DNA from 3 places in the Mesorhizobium sp. LjNodule214 genome. Region 2 is predicted to be linked to each of the others. Evidence: riboswitches for the same ligand, from Rfam matches in the RefSeq annotation. Region 2 holds a riboswitch; each other region holds the start of a gene.
What was found. A riboswitch is a leader RNA that binds a small molecule or an ion and turns the genes downstream of it on or off. The one in region 2 is predicted to bind cobalamin.
Positions count from the first base shown of each region.

Region 1 (6,062 bases), on a different contig from region 2:
GGCGGGCCGATCATCCTGGTCGGAGGTGGCTCCGGCGTGGTGCCGCTGATGGCGATGGTGCGCCACCGGACGGCGCGGAAATCCTCCGTGCCGGTCGCGCTGGTGTTTTCGGCGCGGATCTGGGACGAGGTGATTTTTCGCGATGAGCTGATCGGCCTCGACGACCGCCGCGACGGCTTCGAGCTGGTGCTGACACTGACGCGCGAGGCCGCACGGCGGCCCGAGGACTATTCGCGGCGGATCGACGCCCAGATGATGATGCAATCCCTGACGCGACTGCCCGAGCCGCCGAGGCTTGCCTTCGTCTGCGGCTCGAACGCCTTCGTGTCGGCCGCCGCCCAGGCTTTGATCGATGCCGATGTCCCGGCCGGCCTCATCCGCACCGAGCGCTACGGGGTGTGAGCCGCCTGCCTTTCAGGCCTCGATTTCGAGCGCCGACAGAGGCTTCGAGCAGCAGGCAAGGATAAAGCCGTCGTCGATCTCGTGATCGAGGATGCCGCCATTGTGGCTCATCTCGACGTCGCCCGAAACCTTCTTCACCTTGCAGGTTCCGCACAGGCCGAATTCGCAGGCCGCGGGGATCCTGACGCCGGAGGCACGCGCCGTCTGCAGCACGGTCTGCCCGGCGACGCATTCGGCGTCGACATCCGAAAGCGCGAAGCGGATCGGGGTCGCGGCCTCGGCAGACACTCTGGTGCTGCCGTCCACTGGTACGGCAAACGGCGCGGGTATTTCCTCGACCGCGGGAGCGGCAAAGCTTTCCTGGTGGTATCTGGCCATGTCGAAGCCCGAGGCTTCGAGCATTCCGCGCACCGCGCGCATGAATGGATCCGGGCCGCAGCAGAAGATTTCGCGCTCGCGGAAATCGGGCGCCAAGAGCGGCAGCCGGATGGCGTCGATGCGGCCCATATGGCCGAACCAACCTTCACGGCTGGAGCGCTCCTCGATCATGAAGCCGAGCGACAGGCCGGGCATTCGGCTGCCCAGCAATTCCAGCTCCTTGCGGAAGATGATTTCTTCCGGCCGGCGCGCGCAGTTGACGAAGCCGACATCGGTCCATGGCGCGCAGTCGTTCAACCAGCGCAGCATCGACATCATCGGCGTGACGCCGGAGCCGGCCGAGATAAGCAGATACTTTGCCGCAGGATGGCTGTGGAGCGAGAAGTCGCCCACCGGCCCGTAGGCCTTTACGTGGGTGCCGGGCTTCAGATGATCGAACATCCAGCGCGTGCCGACGCTGCCGGCCTGTGCCTTGACCGTCACCGCAATTGAGAAGGGCCGTGACGGCGACGACGACAGCGTGTAGGTGCGCATCAGCGGACCGTCGGCGGTCGGCAGTTCCAGCGTCACGAACTGGCCCGGCTTGTAGCGGAACCAGGTCTGGTTGTCGGAGCGGAAGGTGAAGGTCTTGACGTCGGGCGCCTCGTCGGCGACGCCGATCACCTCCAGCACCTGCAGCCTGTCGTTCCAGGGCGCCATCTCGTCGAGGTGGCGGTAGAGGCCGAGATCGGTCATCGCATTCATCCCCTCACCCCTCAGGCGACATTGCGCAGCGCCGGCCGGCCGCCTTCGGCAAGGCGCGGGCCGATGAAGGACGCGTACCATTCGACGAACTGGATGACGCCGCCCTCATGCAGTTCCGAATAGGGGCCGGGCTCGTAGGCCGGCGACAGGATGCCGAAGGCGTTTTCCTCGACGATGCGGCGATCCTGGTCGTTGGTCTCGGTCCAGACATGGGTGAGTTCTTCGAGGTTGTAATCGACGCCCTCGACCGCATCCTTGTGCACCAGCCACTTCGTCGTCACCGCGGTTTCCGTGGCGCTGATCGGCAGCACGCGGAAGGTCACCGCGTGGTCGATGAGGATGTGGTTCCATGTCGTTGGGTAGTGATAGTGCATCAAGGTGCCGATCCGATCGGCCGAGACCGTGTCGGACAGGTTCTTTGTCACCGCGCGCTTGCCGTTCATCGTGTAGCTGACGGCATCGCGCAGCAGCGGCGCGCGGGTGGCGCGATATTGTCCGGCCGGGTCGATGCGGAACTTGCTCGGCAGGCCCGCCGCCTCGCATTTCGCCCAGTGCGCCAGCATTTCGGGGTCGCTGTCGGCGCCTTGCACGCCGGTGACCGTCGGTGCTTCCGGAAAAGTCTTGCACAGTTCGGGATGATTGCCGGCGCAGTGGTAGCACTCACGGTTGTTTTCCCAGACGAGCTTCCAGTTGCCCTTCTCGACGATAGTCGATTCGAAGGCGACCTTTGCCTCGCGCAACCGGTGCGGCAGGAGGTAAGGCTCGATCATCGCCCGCATCGGCGCGAAGTCGGCCGGCTCTTTTGCCAGGCAGATGAAGATGTAGCCGCCGACGCTTTCGCAAGCGACCGGCTTCAGGCTGAACTGGCTCTTGTCGAAACCATCGGCCATCTGCCGGGCGAACAACAGCCGGCCGTCGAGTTCGTAGGTCCACTGGTGATAGGGGCAGACCAGCTTTGCCGCAGTGCCCTTCTCGGCGTTGCAGACGCGGCTGCCGCGATGGCGGCAGGAATTGTGGAAGGCGTTGATCTTGCCTTGCTGGTCGCGCACCAGCACGACTGGATAGTCGCCGATCTGGGCGGTGATGAAGCTGCCGGGCTTCGGCAGTTCGCAGTCATGGCCGATGAACAGCCAGTCGCGATACCAGATCAGCTCCATGTCGAGCTTGAAGAAATCGGCGTCGGTATAAAAGGGCTGTTCCAGCGAGTAGCCCTGCTTGCGGCTGTGCAGCAGCCTCAGCATGTCGTTGCGCGCATCCATGTCCTGTCCTTATCGTTTAAGGACTGAACTGGTGGTGATGGAGGAAAGACCGGCGGCAATCCGGCGGCAGACCGGACATGCACCATCCACCTCTTGACCGCCCACCGCGATCAGTCGAGTCTAGAAATCTCCGGCTGGTTTCCGGGCTCTGGAGTGTCCTTGCGGACGGTCGCGACACCTTCCCAGGCGGATTGCCCAGTGGTCTCCCGTTGCGACTTGAACTCCACCACCGTTGCGGGGGCAGCGCCGGGTTTTGACCGGCTTCCCAATTCTCCGCTTCGTCGGCGACGAGGCAGCACCTGAGATGAATTGATCTAACCATGACGGCCGGATTGCCGGCGGTATGAAAACGACATCGCATCCATGTGTCGCGACACGGATGGTGATTACCGCAGCCAAACTCCAGGGACGCCGATTTCCGCTTCTGCCGCACTTGGTGCCCGTCACGAATCGCTCGCGATCGGGCTTTAGCCGGCGTCAAAATGGTTAACAGTATCGAAAAGTGACTATTAGCAGATTCTAAAATCGAACCGAACGGTTCGTTTCTGTTGACGGTGCGTGCAGGACGGTGTGAACGCTGGCACTCCGACACAGTTGGTGATGCATAGGCGGCTTTTTGATAACCAATTGATAAAGTTGATAAAAGGTTCGGTGGTAGTAGGCTCTGGTACAATTTCAAGATGCAGAGTCATGGTCCACACGGAACAACTTCGTGATTGGAAACCGCCACCTGGCTTTCCCACATCGGGGCTGTCCGAACGACGCGAATTCCTTCCCAAGACACGCCGCTAGACGGACGGAAAACTGAAATACTGGAGTATTTAAAAATGAAAAAGATTGTTCTCACTGCCGCCGCCCTTCTGGCCATTTCCGGCAGCGCCTTCGCAGGCAGCGACAACTATGGCTCCAATGGCGCCGACCAGCCCGTTGCTGCAGTGGACAGCTCGTACACCGCTTCGATCAAGAAGTCGGAACCGGCCACCGAGAAGCCTGTCGACCAGGGCAGCGACCGCAACCTGTTCGGCAACAACTAACAGCCGATCCCAAGACGCAGAGCGGCGGTCAAGCCCGCCGCTCCGGGAACTGAAAATCCAGGAGCACCCAAAATGAACAAGATTGTCCTTACTGCCGCCGCGCTTCTGATCGCCGGCGGCAGCGCCTATGCCCGCAACGACAGCGTTGGTGCGAGTGCCGTCAACAAGCAGACGACCGCCAACATCGACACCACGCAGACCTCGTCTGTGCGTAATACCGGCTCGCCGGTCTACAAGCTGCTGAACTCGTCGGGCGACGTGCAGAAGTCCGCCTCTCAGGGCAGCGACCGCAACCTCTTCGGCAACAACTGACCGCCGAGGTCGTTAGCAAAACAAGAGCGGCGGGCTAGGCCCGCCGCTCTTGTTTTTATGTTTTTATGCAATGCCAGATGGCCTGTCTTCAGGCCGCCTTCACTTCCGGCGCGTGGAGCGAGAAGGAGTGGCCGTCCGCGTCGAAGATATGCAGGTCGCCGGCGTCCGCGCCCAGCCGCAGCGTCGTCCCGCGCTTGACCTCGACATTGCCCGGCATCTTGGTCACCAGCGGCAGGTCGGCGCGGCCGATATCGACATAGACGAGCTGAACCTCACCGAGCTGCTCGACATAATCCACCGTTCCCTCGAACAGATAGTCCGCGCCGGTAGCAATCACCAGATCCTCCGGTCTGACGCCGAAGCTGACCGCAGCGCCTTTCGCCGATGCCGGCGTGGCGATCGGCACCGTCGCCTTGCGGCCGCCGACATGGCTGACAATGGTCGGGTTGCCGGTCTTGTCGATCGTCGCCGGCAGGATGTTCATGGCCGGTGAGCCGATGAACTGGGCGACGAACAGATTGCCCGGCCGCTTGTAGAGCTCCATCGGCGTGCCGACCTGCTCGATATGGCCTTCCTTCAGCACCACGATGCGGTCGGCCAGCGTCATCGCCTCGACCTGGTCGTGGGTGACGTAGATCATCGTCGTATTCGGCATCGATTCCTTCAGCTTGGCGATCTCGATGCGGGTGGCGACGCGCAGTGCCGCGTCGAGGTTCGACAGCGGTTCGTCGAACAGGAACACTTTCGGATTGCGCACGATGGCGCGGCCGATGGCGACGCGCTGGCGCTGGCCGCCCGACATCGCCTTGGGCAGCCGGTCGAGATATTTGGTCAGTTGCAGGATCTCGGCCGCCTGCCGCACCCTCTTGTCGATCTCGGCCTTGCTTTCCTTGCCGATCTTCATCGAGAACGCCATGTTGTCGTAGACCGTCATGTGCGGGTAGAGCGCGTAGGACTGGAACACCATGGCGATGCCGCGCTTCGACGGCGGCACATCGTTCACCACCTCGCCGGCAATCTTGAGCTCACCGGAGGTGATCTCCTCCAGCCCGGCGATGGATCTCAGCAAGGTCGACTTGCCGCAGCCCGAAGGGCCGACAAAGACGATGAACTCGCCCGACTTAATGTCGAGGTCGATGCCGTGGAGAATGTGCAGATTGCCGTATGATTTCTTCACCTGTCTCAGCGTGACATCGGCCATGATTTCCTCCTGGTGGTTTCCCTGCGAATTAATCGATGCGCCCGAACCAGGCGCCGTAGCCGCCGAGGCGGACCGAGCCTGTGCCAGACTGTCCTGAAAAGCCGTGCCCGGGCAAGGGCTGCAGCGCTTGGCCGCCGAGGGCGACCTCGGCCGGTTTGCTGCCCAGGTTGAAGACGCAGACGACCTGTTCGTTGCCCTCGCGGCGGGTGAAGGCGACGGTGTCGCCCTCGCTTTCGATGAAGGTGATGTCGCCCTTGGCCAGCGCCGGATGCTGGCGGCGAAAGGCGAGAAAGCGCCGGTAGTGCTCGAGCAGCGAGTTGGCGTCGCCCTGCTGCACGTTGACTGCTTGCGAGAGATGCTTGCCGGGCACCGGCAGCCAGGGCTTTGCGGTCGAGAAGCCGCCGTTCCTGGCGGCGGCATCCCATACCATCGGCGTGCGGCAGCCGTCGCGGCCCTTGAACTCAGGCCAGAAGCGGATGCCGTAGGGATCCTGCAGGTCCTCGAACTGGAGCTCCGCCTCGCCGAGGCCGAGCTCCTCGCCCTGATAGATGCAGACCGAGCCGCGCAGCGACATCAGCAGCGCCGAGATGACCTTGAGATAGGCGGTCGGATCGGCTTCTCCGGCGGCCCAGCGCGAGGCCGGCCGCATCACGTCGTGGTTGGAGAAGGCCCAGCACGACCAGCCATCGCTGGCGACCTTGCCGAAGGCTTCCAGAACCAAGCGTACTTTGG
Region 1 is NZ_CAXUPE020000001.1:1,187,732-1,193,793, reverse strand. It holds gene ACSQ3Z_RS05835 (ferredoxin reductase) at 1-402, shown strand, start outside; gene ACSQ3Z_RS05830 (2Fe-2S iron-sulfur cluster-binding protein) at 415-1,515, opposite strand; gene ACSQ3Z_RS05825 (aromatic ring-hydroxylating oxygenase subunit alpha) at 1,536-2,783, opposite strand; cobalamin riboswitch at 2,899-3,101, opposite strand; gene ACSQ3Z_RS05820 (DUF680 domain-containing protein) at 3,611-3,817, shown strand; gene ACSQ3Z_RS05815 (DUF680 domain-containing protein) at 3,890-4,129, shown strand; gene ACSQ3Z_RS05810 (ABC transporter ATP-binding protein) at 4,218-5,330, opposite strand; gene bglA (beta-galactosidase BglA) at 5,359-6,062, opposite strand, start outside.
Region 1: it holds a riboswitch for cobalamin, as region 2 does, so the genes downstream of both, ACSQ3Z_RS05825 (aromatic ring-hydroxylating oxygenase subunit alpha) here and ACSQ3Z_RS16275 (DUF1636 family protein) in region 2, are expected to answer to the same signal.

Region 2 (6,062 bases):
CGCGGCGCGCGCTGCAGGCGGATGAAGGCTTCGATGCGGCTCGCCACCTGCGCCACGCGATCACCTTCCGGCCGGTTGGCGAAGGCGCGGAAGGCCAGTGCCGGATCGGTTTCGCTTTCACCCTTGAAGGAAATGGCGCCGGCGAGGATGCGGCCGTCGAGTTCGGGCAGCACGACATGCATGGCGAGGTCGGCCGGCGCCAGGCCGCGCTGGTTCTTTTCCCAGACGTCGCGGCGCGTCGTGGCGACGATGACCTGGAAGACTGGCACGCCGGCGCGGTCGAACAGGGTTTCGATACCGGGTTCGGCGCCGGAGGCGAAAGCGGTCGCCGTGACGATGGCGGCAGGGTTGAGCGCCGCGAGTGCCGTCTCGACAAAGGCGAGCGAGGCAGGGTCCTTGAGGCTCGACACGAAGATGGGCACGGGGGCCATGCCACGCGCTCTGAGCGCTTCAAAAAGGGCATCGATCGGCGCGACGTCGGCGGCAAGCAGCATCGAGCGGTAAAACAGGATGGGGATGACGGCGGCGCCGACATTCGAAAGGCCCGGCTTCTCCACGACGCCTCGTCCAGGCTCGTAAAATCCCGCCTTGGGCACCGCGACCGGCTGGGCGACTGCCGCATCCGATCCCGCCAACCGCGCCAGCCTCTGCATCAGCGCGCTCATGTTCTCCGGCCCGCCTTCGCGGAAATAGCCGAGCAACGCGTCCAACTCCGCACGCGGCAGCGTCGAGCCTTCGATCAGGCGAAAATCCTCGTCGTGGCTCTCGCCGGGCAGCAGCGCCAGTTTGATGCCGCGTTCGCGCGCGATTGCGGCGAGCTGGTCGCAGCCGTAGCGCCACCAGTCATAGCCACCGAGGATGCGGACGAGGATCACCCTGGCATGTCGCGCCACGCTGTCGATCCAGAGATCGACCGACATCGGATGGCGCAGGTCGCGAAGTGCGGCGAGCCGCATGGATGGCAGGCGCTCCGCCTTCCACGCCGCCGCCAGTCCGGAAAGATCGCTGTCGGTAAAGGACAGCGCCACGATATCCGCCGGCGTCTGCCGGAGATCGACAGGCTCGGCGAGGTCGTCGAGCGAGGCGGATGTTGTGGTGAGAATGTGCATCGCGGTTCGTTTTTTGCCTCAGCCGGCGAGGATACGCTCGATGGCCGGGCGGTTCAGCCCCTTCAGGCCGATGACGACGAGGCGCGAGCGGCGGTCATCTTGCGCCGTCCAGGCGCGGTCGTAATAGTGGTTGACGCGCGGTCCGACGGCTTGAAGCAACAGCCGCATCGGCTTGCCACCGACCTCGACGAAGCCTTTGACGCGCAGCACGTTCTCTTCCTCGGCGGCGGTGGCGACGCGTTTCGCCAGCTCATCGGGATTGGCGATCGAGGGAATGTCGACAATGAACGTGTCGAAGTCGTCATGCTCGTGGTCGAATGCGCCGTCATGATGGGACTTGCGGTTCTCGATGTCGTCTTCGACGGCGAGACCGAGGCCGAGCAGTACGGAGGGATCGACCTTGCCCTGGGAGGTCGGCACGATCTTGACCGCGCGCGAAAGGTGCTCGCCGATGAGGGCATTGGCGCGGGCCGAACCGGCGGCGTCCATCAGATCGCTCTTCGACAATATGATCAGGTCGGCACAGGCGACCTGATCCTCGAACACTTCCTCGACCGGGTCGTCGTGATCGAGCGTCTCGTCCTGGGCGCGCTGCGCCTGAAGGGCATCCATGTCGTTGGCGACGCGGCCTTCGGCCAGGGCCGGCCCGTCGACCACAGCAATGACGCCGTCGACCGTCACACGGCTTTTGACGCTCGGCCACTGGAAGGCCTGGACGAGCGGCTTGGGCAAGGCGAGGCCCGAGGTTTCGATCAGGATGTGGTCGACCTTCGGCGTGCGCGACAGAATCTGGTCCAGCGCCGGGACGAAATCGTCGGCGACGGTGCAGCAGATGCAGCCATTGGCCAGTTCGACGATGTTCTCCTCTGGGCACGTGTCGATGCCGCAACCCTTGAGGATCTCGCCGTCGATGCCGATGTCGCCGAATTCGTTGACGATGATGGCCAGCCGCTTGCCTTTGGCGTTCTCGAGCAGATGGCGGATCAGCGTCGTCTTGCCGGCGCCGAGGAAGCCGGTGACGACGGTGCAGGGGACGCGGGAGACAGAAGCGGTCATGGTCAGTCCTTCAGCAGATCAGGGGGAGGAATGCGGGCGACAAGGCCGCGCTTCAAGGAATCGGGGCGGCCGCGCCAGGGAATGAGGCCGTCGGTCGAGGTGGCGAAGAGCTTTGCGCCGGCGACGAGGTCGGCGCCGCTCGTCGTGGCCAGGTCGCCGAAGACGTAGCTCCAGCAACCGTCGCGCAGGATCGCGGCGCTGAGGCGGCGCTTGCAGTTGCCGAGGCATTCGACGGTACGGATATGGAGGTCTTCGCCCGAGGCGGCGCGGCGCGTGTCTTCGGCGAGCAGCGCGCCGGCACGGGGATGGGCGTCGGAGCCGGTTTCATCGCGGCAGGAGGCGCAGACGATGATTGTGACTCCCGCCAGGGATTCGTCCCTGCCGGACGATATGTCCGCTGTCTCAGCCGAAAAACTGCTGTCGCGCTCCAAATCAGGCTCCTTGCCCGGAAAACCCGCCAGGCGATCGGATTCTTTATGTCTCAGACGGCAGGTCTCCTGGCTCGCGGGTCATCGCCTTGGGTAGCCGCCTTCCCGGGAACATCCCAGTGGTTTTCGGCTGAGGCTCGTCGCTTACAGTTGCGGGGACAGCCGCGGATTTGAAATCTTGCGATCTCGCACCGCATTCCCTCTTGGCTCCTCCCTTTGCCGAGAGGAGACCGTCTGCAGCGGATTTAGGCTTGTAGGGACAGTCGTGTCAACGCGCGTCTACGACAGGTAGTGTCTCAGTTTGAAATCCAGAAAATTGTCGGTCGTGTTTGAAGCCCTAAGCGAAACCACCTACGCTTAGCGGAAAGCATGGGCCGGCGACATGGCGCGAGTTTGGAAGATTGTACGCCACGGGGCGCCCGAGCCATGGGAGGATTCCATCCCGGAGGCGTCACTGGCGGAAGGGCAATTAGCTGTGCTTCTCGGACGGCTGGCTGCTAGCCATCTGCCACCCGTCGCCACGACCTCATTGCCACGAAATGCTCCGCGATACACCACCTCGCTCACTGTCAAAAACGACCGCTTGGGCAACAAGTGCTTCACCGTCTACGCGAGCGGCAGCCGGGTCCACCACATAGCGACCTTAGAGGAGACGCCTTGAGGTGCGGATCAGGCGAGCGATTTGGATTTCTGTGGCGGTGTTGTCTTTTGGGACAATTGGCGCCTTGCTTGCCGTTATGCTGTTCTACCTGCTCTGGCCTCCGGTGGCGTTGTAGCGGTCCTTAATGGCTCAGAGCCATGATTTCAAACTGAGACACTACCCTACGACACGGCGATGTCGACAAGCGCCGGACCGAGATCGCCCGCTGGCATCGCTTCGATGCGCTCCAGCCCGAGCCAGTCTTGCATCTGCTTCAATTCCGCGAAGAGCTGAGCGGCGGTTTCGGGTCGTGCGCAGGCTTCGGCGTAGGCGGCGTGGACGCGCAGCACGCTGGCCGGGCGGTCGGCTTTGAGGTCGACGCGCGCGACGATCCTGTCGCCGAGCAGGAACGGCAGCACGTAATAGCCGTACTGGCGTTTTTCGGCGGGCGTGTAGATCTCGATGCGGTAGCGGAAGTCGAACAGCCTCTCCGCACGCGCCCGCTCGAATACGACAGGGTCGAAGGGAGCCAGCAGGGCGCGCGCCTCGATGCGGCGCGGCAAACGGGCGTCCTTGTGCAGGTAAGCCGGCTTGTCCCAACCCTCGACGCGCATCGGCAGCAGCTCGCCCGTTTCGACCAATTCCTCCAGCCGGCCCTTCATATCGGCTGGCGACAGGCGAAAGTAGTCGCGCAGGTCGCCGGCGGTTGCGACGCCATGGGCGCGCGCCGAGATGCGCAGCAATTCGCGGTGTGCATCCTCGGCCGCCGGCACCGGCAGGTCGAGGACAGCCTGCGGCAGGACGCGTTCGGGCAGATCGTAAAACCGCTCGAAGCCGCGACGCGACGCCGTGGTGATGCGGCCGGCCCAGAACAGCCATTCGAAGCCGTGTTTGGCGTGGCTCCAGCCCCACCAGCCGCCCGACCCCTTCTGGCCTTCCAGCGCGGAAGCGGCGATCGGGCCGCGATCGACGACCTCGCGGTAGATCTCTTCGATATAGCCGGCGTGTTCGCGGCCCCATTTGGCCAGCCCCAGATACATCTCGTCGCCGCGCTCGGCGCGCTGCATGCGCCAGCGCATCAGCGGGTATGTCTCGACCGGCAGGAAGGAGGCCTCGTGCGCCCAATATTCGAACACCGTGCGCTTGCGCGTCACGGCGGCATTGTCGAGCAAGGCGAGCGGGTAGGAACCAAGGCGTGAATAGAGCGGCATATAGTGGGCGCGCACCACCGCGCTGACGGAATCGATCTGCAGCAGGCCGGTACGGCTGAGCACGCGGGCCAGATGGCGGCGGTTGGGTGTTCCGCCCGGTCTCGGGTCGGTAAATCCTTGTGCTGCGAGCGCGATGCGCCGGGCCATGCCGAGCGAGATCTTTTCCTTCATGCAGACGTCGCCCTGATGCTGTTCAAGCCAAGCAAAAACCGATGATTCCTGGCCATGCTAGCAGGGTTTTGGCGGGATATATGTCAGGAGAGAAAAGTGGAGTAAAAAGTGAAGGAAATCAAACAAGAGCGGATCGGACCAGTTTTCCGGGATATGCCGTCCAGCACCGCGTTTTGAACAAGGTTTGACTTGCTTCGCCGAAAGCGCTGCGCTAACCCTCGCCGCGTTGCAGCATAGGCCACCTAAAACGGTTCAGCGGTTAATCTGTCACGCTTCCGCATTAAGGTTGGTTGCTGTAATCAAAGTGGATTGACCGCCAACGGAAAGCCGCAGCATGAACGCACTTTTGAGTTCGTACCTGCCCATAGTCCTCTTCATCGGCGTGGCGCTGGTCGTCGGCCTGGCGCTGATCATTGCGCCGTTCCTGGTGGCCTACCGCAATCCCGATCCGGAAAAGCTTTCCGCCTATGAATGCGGCTTCAACTCCTTCGACGATGCCCGCATGAAGTTCGACATCCGCTTCTACCTGGTGTCGATCCTGTTCATTATCTTCGACCTGGAAGTGGCCTTCCTGTTTCCCTGGGCGGTGTCCTTCTCGAAGATCGGCATGCTCGGTTTCTGGTCGATGATGGTGTTTCTGGCGGTGCTGACCATCGGCTTTGCCTATGAATGGAAAAAAGGAGCGCTGGAATGGGATTGAACGACAGTTCCGGCACGCTCGTCGCACCGAAGCCCAAGGGCATCATCGACCCCAATACCGGTCGACCGGTCGGTTCCGACGATCCGTTCTTCCTCGAGATCAACAACGAGCTGGCCGACAAGGGTTTTCTCGTCACCTCGACCGAGGCGCTGATCACCTGGGCGCGCAGCGGCTCGCTGATGTTCATGACCTTCGGTCTGGCCTGCTGCGCCGTCGAGATGATCCATACCTCGATGCCGCGCTATGACTCGGAGCGGTTCGGCGTCGCGCCGCGCGCGTCGCCGCGCCAGTCCGACATCATGATCGTCGCCGGCACGCTGACCAACAAGATGGCGCCGGCGCTGCGCAAGGTCTACGACCAGATGCCGGAGCCGCGCTACGTCATCTCGATGGGCTCCTGCGCCAATGGCGGTGGCTACTACCATTATTCCTATTCGGTGGTGCGCGGCTGCGATCGCATCGTGCCGGTCGACATCTATGTGCCCGGCTGCCCGCCGAGCGCCGAAGCGCTGCTCTACGGCATTCTTCTGTTGCAGAAGAAGATCCGCCGCACCGGCACGATCGAACGGTGACCCCATGAGCCAGTCGTTGAACGAACTCTCGACCTATCTGGGCGAGACGCTGGCCGGCAGGGTCGACAATGCCGTTCTGGCCTATGGCGAGCTTACCGTCTCGGTCGAGCCGCGCGACCTGATCGAGGTGGCGACCTTCCTGCGCGACGATCAGCGCTGCCAGTTCATCTCGATC
Region 2 is NZ_CAXUPE020000002.1:484,548-490,609, reverse strand. It holds gene cobN (cobaltochelatase subunit CobN) at 1-1,109, opposite strand, end outside; gene cobW (cobalamin biosynthesis protein CobW) at 1,128-2,165, opposite strand; gene ACSQ3Z_RS16275 (DUF1636 family protein) at 2,168-2,596, opposite strand; cobalamin riboswitch at 2,636-2,843, opposite strand; gene ACSQ3Z_RS16270 (winged helix-turn-helix domain-containing protein) at 3,416-4,615, opposite strand; gene ACSQ3Z_RS16265 (NADH-quinone oxidoreductase subunit A) at 4,950-5,315, shown strand; gene ACSQ3Z_RS16260 (NuoB/complex I 20 kDa subunit family protein) at 5,306-5,887, shown strand; gene ACSQ3Z_RS16255 (NADH-quinone oxidoreductase subunit C) at 5,892-6,062, shown strand, end outside.

Region 3 (6,062 bases), on a different contig from region 2:
GTGAGTTCGATGAGGTTGTCGGCTTTGCTCTCGGTTTCTTCGGTCATGAAAACGCTCCTGCGGGCTTAGGCTAGGCGGTGAAGAATCACTTCATAGCTTAATAGTGACGACCGCCTTTGATGGCAACCAAGCCATTGCATGATGTGTTGGCGGATCGATACACACCCGGCCGCAGGCGCGGATCTTCCTCTTGAACCGTCATCGCCCTGACAACACAATGTGTCAGGGTCACCGTGCCGATGCGGCGCCTCTTCACCGCAGATTGGCTATTTAGAAAGTTGGGAGAAACCAATGAACGCTGAGGCTTTCAGCAGCCCGCTTTTTGTGAAGCGCGCAACCCACATCATCCAGGAGATTGCCGGCCTTGCGGATGCAATCGATTTTCTCAATGAATGGCCGGAAGATCGCAGAGACCTGATTCACGAAGCCGCCCTGAGGGCATGCTACGATGCATACGATAGGCGCAAGCCGGTAAGCACGGCGCGCAATGCGTTTTTCGGCTTTGCGAAGCGCGTCGCCATATTGGAAGATCCAACCTCCGCCATGCAGTGGATCGCCGCCTGCAGATCGGGCAGTGGAAAAGTGCAGGTGTAGACTTCGACGACGAGTTTGAGACTGGCGAGGCGCGTCAAACAGTGCACTATGTCCAGGTTTCACAGCTAGACCACGCGAATGAGAAGCAGTTCCTCACCACCGACTGCAAATCCGCAGATCGCAAGCAAGCTGACCATGGCCAGACGCAGCTCATGGCGATCGCTTGCTCGCCAATGGCCAGGCTCAGTGGCGCAGATGCAGCGGTCGCGTTCGGCTGAATAAAAAAATGCGATCCGGGCTGTTTGCCGCATAGTGGCTGTGGGGGAGGGGGATGACCGGGTTGACCAGATTTGAGAGACCAGTCGTTGTTCAGCTTAGCCGCCGCGGCTCGGAGCGTATCGTGTTCGACGTCAACGACGCGGCCGCTATCTTGCTCCGGGATCTGCATCATGAGACCGATAAACGCAGAATAGCGATGGACGCCTGTCTGCAGGTTTTACGCGGTAAGACCCATCCACCAACCGCTCGACGAGCTTTCGTCGCAGCCGCACTCGAAGCACGCATTCTGCGCAGTGATTGAGATTTGGGACGCCGCTCGTGAATTTCGGCCGTCTGCACATCGCTATTGAACGCGGTCCGAACACCCCTGCCGGCATCGGCCAGGAGCGAGCCAACCCCGCAATTTCCGCGACGGCTTTCCTGGTCCGGCGCCGGATCTTGACCATCAAAACACAAGGGGTCCGCCTGCCAGCTGCGGCCGCTCGGCTTCGCCGTCGCGGTGATCGTGATTGAAGCCAGAGGCAGACAGAGCCATCGAGCGGCAATTGGCCCGGTGCAGATGGCGGAGCGTCGATGCCGCTTCAACAGTCTCCGGAAGTACCGTATCAACCTTCCCCCAGCTTGGCCCTGCATCCGATATCCCGGAACACGCTCCGCGGACCGGCGCCGCGTGATCGCTGATGCTTCTCCCGATGGTCGGGACCGGGGGGTTCGGCGACCAAGGTCGGGGAGACGATAGTGACACTGGATGATCCCAATACGGAATAATCCGAAACTGGCTGGCGGTGAGCCGTCTAGTTTCTGGCCGGCTCATTTGGGGCCCAAGCCTCCTTCGATCACCCGCCAACGGCGGCCTCTGGAACAGCTGACTTCGACGCGCCATGACAAGGGCCTCGGCCAGGCCAAGGTTGCCGAGGCGCTTTCGCGGGCAGCTCGATTGCCTTGGGTGCGCCGGATGGACTCACCCCAAGATCGCCCGGTGTGTGGCGTTGCCGCTCACCGCCGGCGAGGGGCACCGAGCCCTACGCGGTCTGCGCTTTTTCCCGAATTGCGCGTGCTGCAGCCACCATGTTCATCAGGGCAGGGCGGACCTCCTCCCATCTGCGCGTCTTGAGACCGCAGTCGGGATTCACCCACAGTTGGCCATCCAGCAATCGCTCGCGCGCAAGCATGATGAGGTTGGAAATCTCCCCCACTTCCGGGACCCGCGGCGAGTGAATGTCATAGACACCAGGACCGATCCCGTTCGGATACTTGAAGCTTCGGAGCGTATCGAGCAGTTCCATCTGCGAGCGCGAGGTTTCAATGGAGATCACATCGGCATCCATTGCGGCAATCGCGTCCACGATATCGCCGAACTCGGAGTAGCACATATGGGTGTGGATCTGGGTCGCATCGCCGACCGCCGTTGAAGCCAGCCGGAAGCATTCGACGGCCCAGTCGAGATAGGCCTGCCAGTCGGCCTCGCGCAGCGGCAAGCCCTCGCGCAGTGCGGCTTCGTCGATCTGGATCATCCTGGCGCCGGCCTTTTCGAGGTCGCTCACTTCATCGCGAATGGCGAGCGCGACCTGGCGGCAGACGGCTGAGCGCGGAAGGTCGTCTCGGACGAAGGACCAGTTGAGGATCGTCACCGGGCCGGTAAGCATGCCCTTCACCGGCTTCGGCGTCAGCGACTGAGCATATCGCCACCAGTGTACCGTCATCGGCTGTTGTCGCGACACATCGCCAATGATGATCGGCGGGCGCACAAAGCGCGAGCCATAGCTCTGCACCCAGCCGTGTTGCGTGAAGGCGAAGCCGCGGAGCTGCTCAGCGAAATACTGCACCATATCGTTGCGCTCGAATTCGCCGTGGACCAGCACGTCGAGTCCGATCTCTTCTTGCCAGCGAACGGCGGCTTCTATCTCTTTCTTCAGGAACGCCTCATAGTCGACGTAACTCAGTTCGCCTTTGGCATGGGCTGCCCGCGCCTTGCGAACCTCGGCTGTTTGCGGGAAGGAGCCGATCGTCGTGGTGGGAAAGGAAGGCAAGCCAAACGTGTCGGCCTGAAGCTTGGAGCGCACGGCGAATGCGCTCTTCCGGCGCGTCATGCCGACCTTGATGCTGGCGACCCGGACTTCGACGAGCGGATCATGCACCTTCGCGGATGTCGCGCGAACGGCGGCAGCCTCAGCCGACGCCTCCAGTTCGGCGGCGACCGCGTCCCGGCCTTCGGCCAGGGCACGGGCGAGCACGACCAGCTCGCCGGTCTTTTGCGCCGCGAAGGCGAGCCACGACTTCACATCCGCATCGAGTGCCGTCTCCGTGTCCAGGTCGATCGGCACATGCAGCATCGAGCAGGACGGGGCGATCTCCACGCGGTCCGACGGCCAGCCGGCGACGATCGGCTTGATGCGGTCAAGTATGGCAGGGAGGTTCGCGCGCCAGACGTTGCGGCCGTCGATCAGTCCGAGCGAGAGCACAAGGTCCTTGTGCGCGAGCCGGCCGACGGGCTCCAACTGCTCTGGAGCGCGCGCGAGATCGACGTGCAGTCCCGCCACGGGCAGAGAAATTGCGGTCTCGAGATTGTCTCCCAGCGATCCGAAATAGGTAGCGACCATGATCTTCAACTCCGGTGCTGCTTTTGACAGCCGGCAGTAGGCGAATTGGAGCGCATCCCGTTCGTTGGGAACCAGATCGACCACGAGCGCCGGCTCATCGATCTGCACCCAATCGGCTCCCGCGAGCTTCAGCCTCCGCAGGAGCTCCTCGTAGACGGGCAGCAGCCGTGGCAGGAGCGCGATAGGGTTGAAACCTTCCTCAGGTGACTTCGCCAACTTGAGAAAGGTAACCGGTCCAAGCAGGACCGGGCGCGTGTGGATGCCGAGCGCCTTGGCCTCGAGGAAATGATCGACCGGTTTCGCCGACGAGAGGGCAAAGCTCTGATCGTCCGTAAGTTCCGGCACAATGTAGTGATAGTTGGTGTCGAACCATTTGGTCATTTCCATCGCGGCAAGGCCATGCCCGTTGGCCGCATGCTCGTCACCTGCATGTCCACAATCAGCGGCCTGACCTTGGTTGCCGCGCGCCATGGCGAAATAGGTATCGAGTGGGACCTCGCCGTCAGTCCAGGTGTATCGTGCCGGCACGGCGCCGACCATGGCGATGGTGTCGAGCACATGGTCATAAAGCGAGAAATCGTTGGACGGGATTTTCGACACGCCGCGATCGTGCTGCTCCCTCCAGCTGGCGGCGCGTAGCGCCTTCGCCGTCGCGAGCAGGTCGGCAGCGGGAGATTTTCCGGACCAGTAGCTTTCAAGCGCGAATTTGAGTTCCCGCCGTCGACCGATACGCGGCACGCCGAGCGTTGCCACTGGAATTTGTTGAGAGACAGTCATGCCATACCCCGATGGTTGGGGCGTGGGGACAAGGAACGCACGAGTAGGCGGCACGAAGCCAGGCTACCGCGGCCACCGAGACACCCCGCCCGTGGACGTTGTTCGTCGTGGCAGGTCTCCTGGCTCGCGGGTCAAAGCCTCTGCCCGTCTTCCCGAGGCCGTTCGCCTCAGTGACACCAATGGGCTTGGCTCGCCGCTAACAGTTGCGGGGGCAGCGCCGGCATCGCACCGGCTTCCCTCTTAGCTCCGCTACGGCAGTGCCGCGCGGAGAACCACGACATGCGCACAGTTACAGCCGCTTCGCTCCTTGTCAATACATATAACGAGATGTTTATGTGATGATGCGAATAGTGCCCTTGCGCTGATCGGTCTCTTTCGCCCAAAGCCGCATACGATGCCGCCTCTCATCAGTGCAGGCTCGGAGAGGTCCTTGTCCCCATCGGCGACGCCGGATCAGATCGAGGTCGCCGGGCTCAAAAGCGTAAAGTGGGGCGAGGCCGTCACGGTCCGCCGGGAATCCCGGTATTTGTTCCCCGCTCGGCTTCGCTCAGCGTGTTTGCGCATTCCAGCGCGCTGATGACCATGGCCGCAAGCGGAAAGAAGAGGTGGCGCCGCAGGTGGGCGGGCTGGGGCCGGGCCGCCAGCGTCCCGAACAACTGCGCGGCGATCGCCTCGACCTGCTGCGCGAGCAGCTTCACCCTGCGGTCGCTGAAGGCCGGCGCCACGATCGTGCGTAACCGGGCATGCTCGCCCCCCTCGTGCGAGACCAGCCTCCCGGCGAACCGAGAATCACCAAATCTGGGGTGCATGCCGCACTCGCTAAGCGACGGAAGGGCGGAAGGTGACCGGCAGGCGCTGCGGGCAGCGAATGACGTAAGACGGCATGTAGACGACGTTCTCCGGGGCGATGGCCAGCGCCAGATCCTCCAGCCGCCCGAACAGCGCGGGGAAGGCGCAGCACAATTCCAGGCGCGCCAGCGGAGCGCCCAGGCAGGAATGCGGCCCCTCGCCGAACGATACGTGCGCGTTGTGCCGCCGGGTGACATCGAATCTGTCGGCGCCGGGACCGAAGGCCTTTTCGTCCCGGTTCGCCGCATAGAACGCCATCAGGACGGCGTCGCCGCGGCGGACCATGCATCCGTCGATCTCCACGTCCTGGGTGGCATAGCGGAACGGCAGATTGGCCGCTGAGCTGCCCCAGCGCAGGATCTCCTCGATCGCCTGTGACCACGGAACTTGGCCGCTGCGCACCAGGTGAAGTTGCTGCGGATGCGTCAGCAATGCCAGTACGCCATTGCCGATGACGCCGGCGGTGGTCACGAAGCCCGCAGAGAGCACCATGAACAGCATGTCGATCAGCTCGGTGTCGGAAACGAGCTCGCCATTGTCACGCGCGACGATCAGGGCCGAAGCCAGATCATCGCCGAGCTGGCCCCGCTTGAGCGCGATCAGGCGACGGAAGAACTCCGGGATGCGCTGCCGCGTCTGTCGCACCTCATCGGCTGTGGCGGAGGTGTTGGCCAGGCTGTAGGTGAGCGCGACGATCTCTTCGCGCTGTTCGTCCGGCAAACCGAACAGTTCGGCGATCACGTTGGTGGGCAGCGGAGCGGCGAACTCGCACATCAGATCTGCACTGCCGCCGCGCTGCGCCATCTCGGCCAGGAGTCGATCGACGCATTGTTCGACCCGTGGCGCCAGCAAGGCGATACGACTGGGCGCGAAGCTGCTGGACAGCAGGCCGCGCAAGCGCCGGTGATCGGCGCCGTGCGCCGTGGTCATGTTGTCCACTTTGCATATCCCGATCAGCGGATGATCCTCGGGAATCTCGCCGTCCTGCAGCGCCCGCCACTGTCGCCAGTCCTTGTTGAAACG
Region 3 is NZ_CAXUPE020000006.1:95,804-101,865, reverse strand. It holds gene ACSQ3Z_RS35515 (MucR family transcriptional regulator) at 1-47, opposite strand, end outside; gene ACSQ3Z_RS35510 (DUF982 domain-containing protein) at 292-594, shown strand; gene ACSQ3Z_RS35505 (DUF982 domain-containing protein) at 866-1,114, shown strand; gene metE (5-methyltetrahydropteroyltriglutamate--homocysteine S-methyltransferase) at 1,836-4,166, opposite strand; cobalamin riboswitch at 4,283-4,482, opposite strand; partial or broken gene ACSQ3Z_RS35495 (cytochrome P450) at 4,757-5,043, opposite strand; gene ACSQ3Z_RS35490 (cytochrome P450 family protein) at 5,010-6,062, opposite strand, start outside.
Region 3: it holds a riboswitch for cobalamin, as region 2 does, so the genes downstream of both, metE (5-methyltetrahydropteroyltriglutamate--homocysteine S-methyltransferase) here and ACSQ3Z_RS16275 (DUF1636 family protein) in region 2, are expected to answer to the same signal.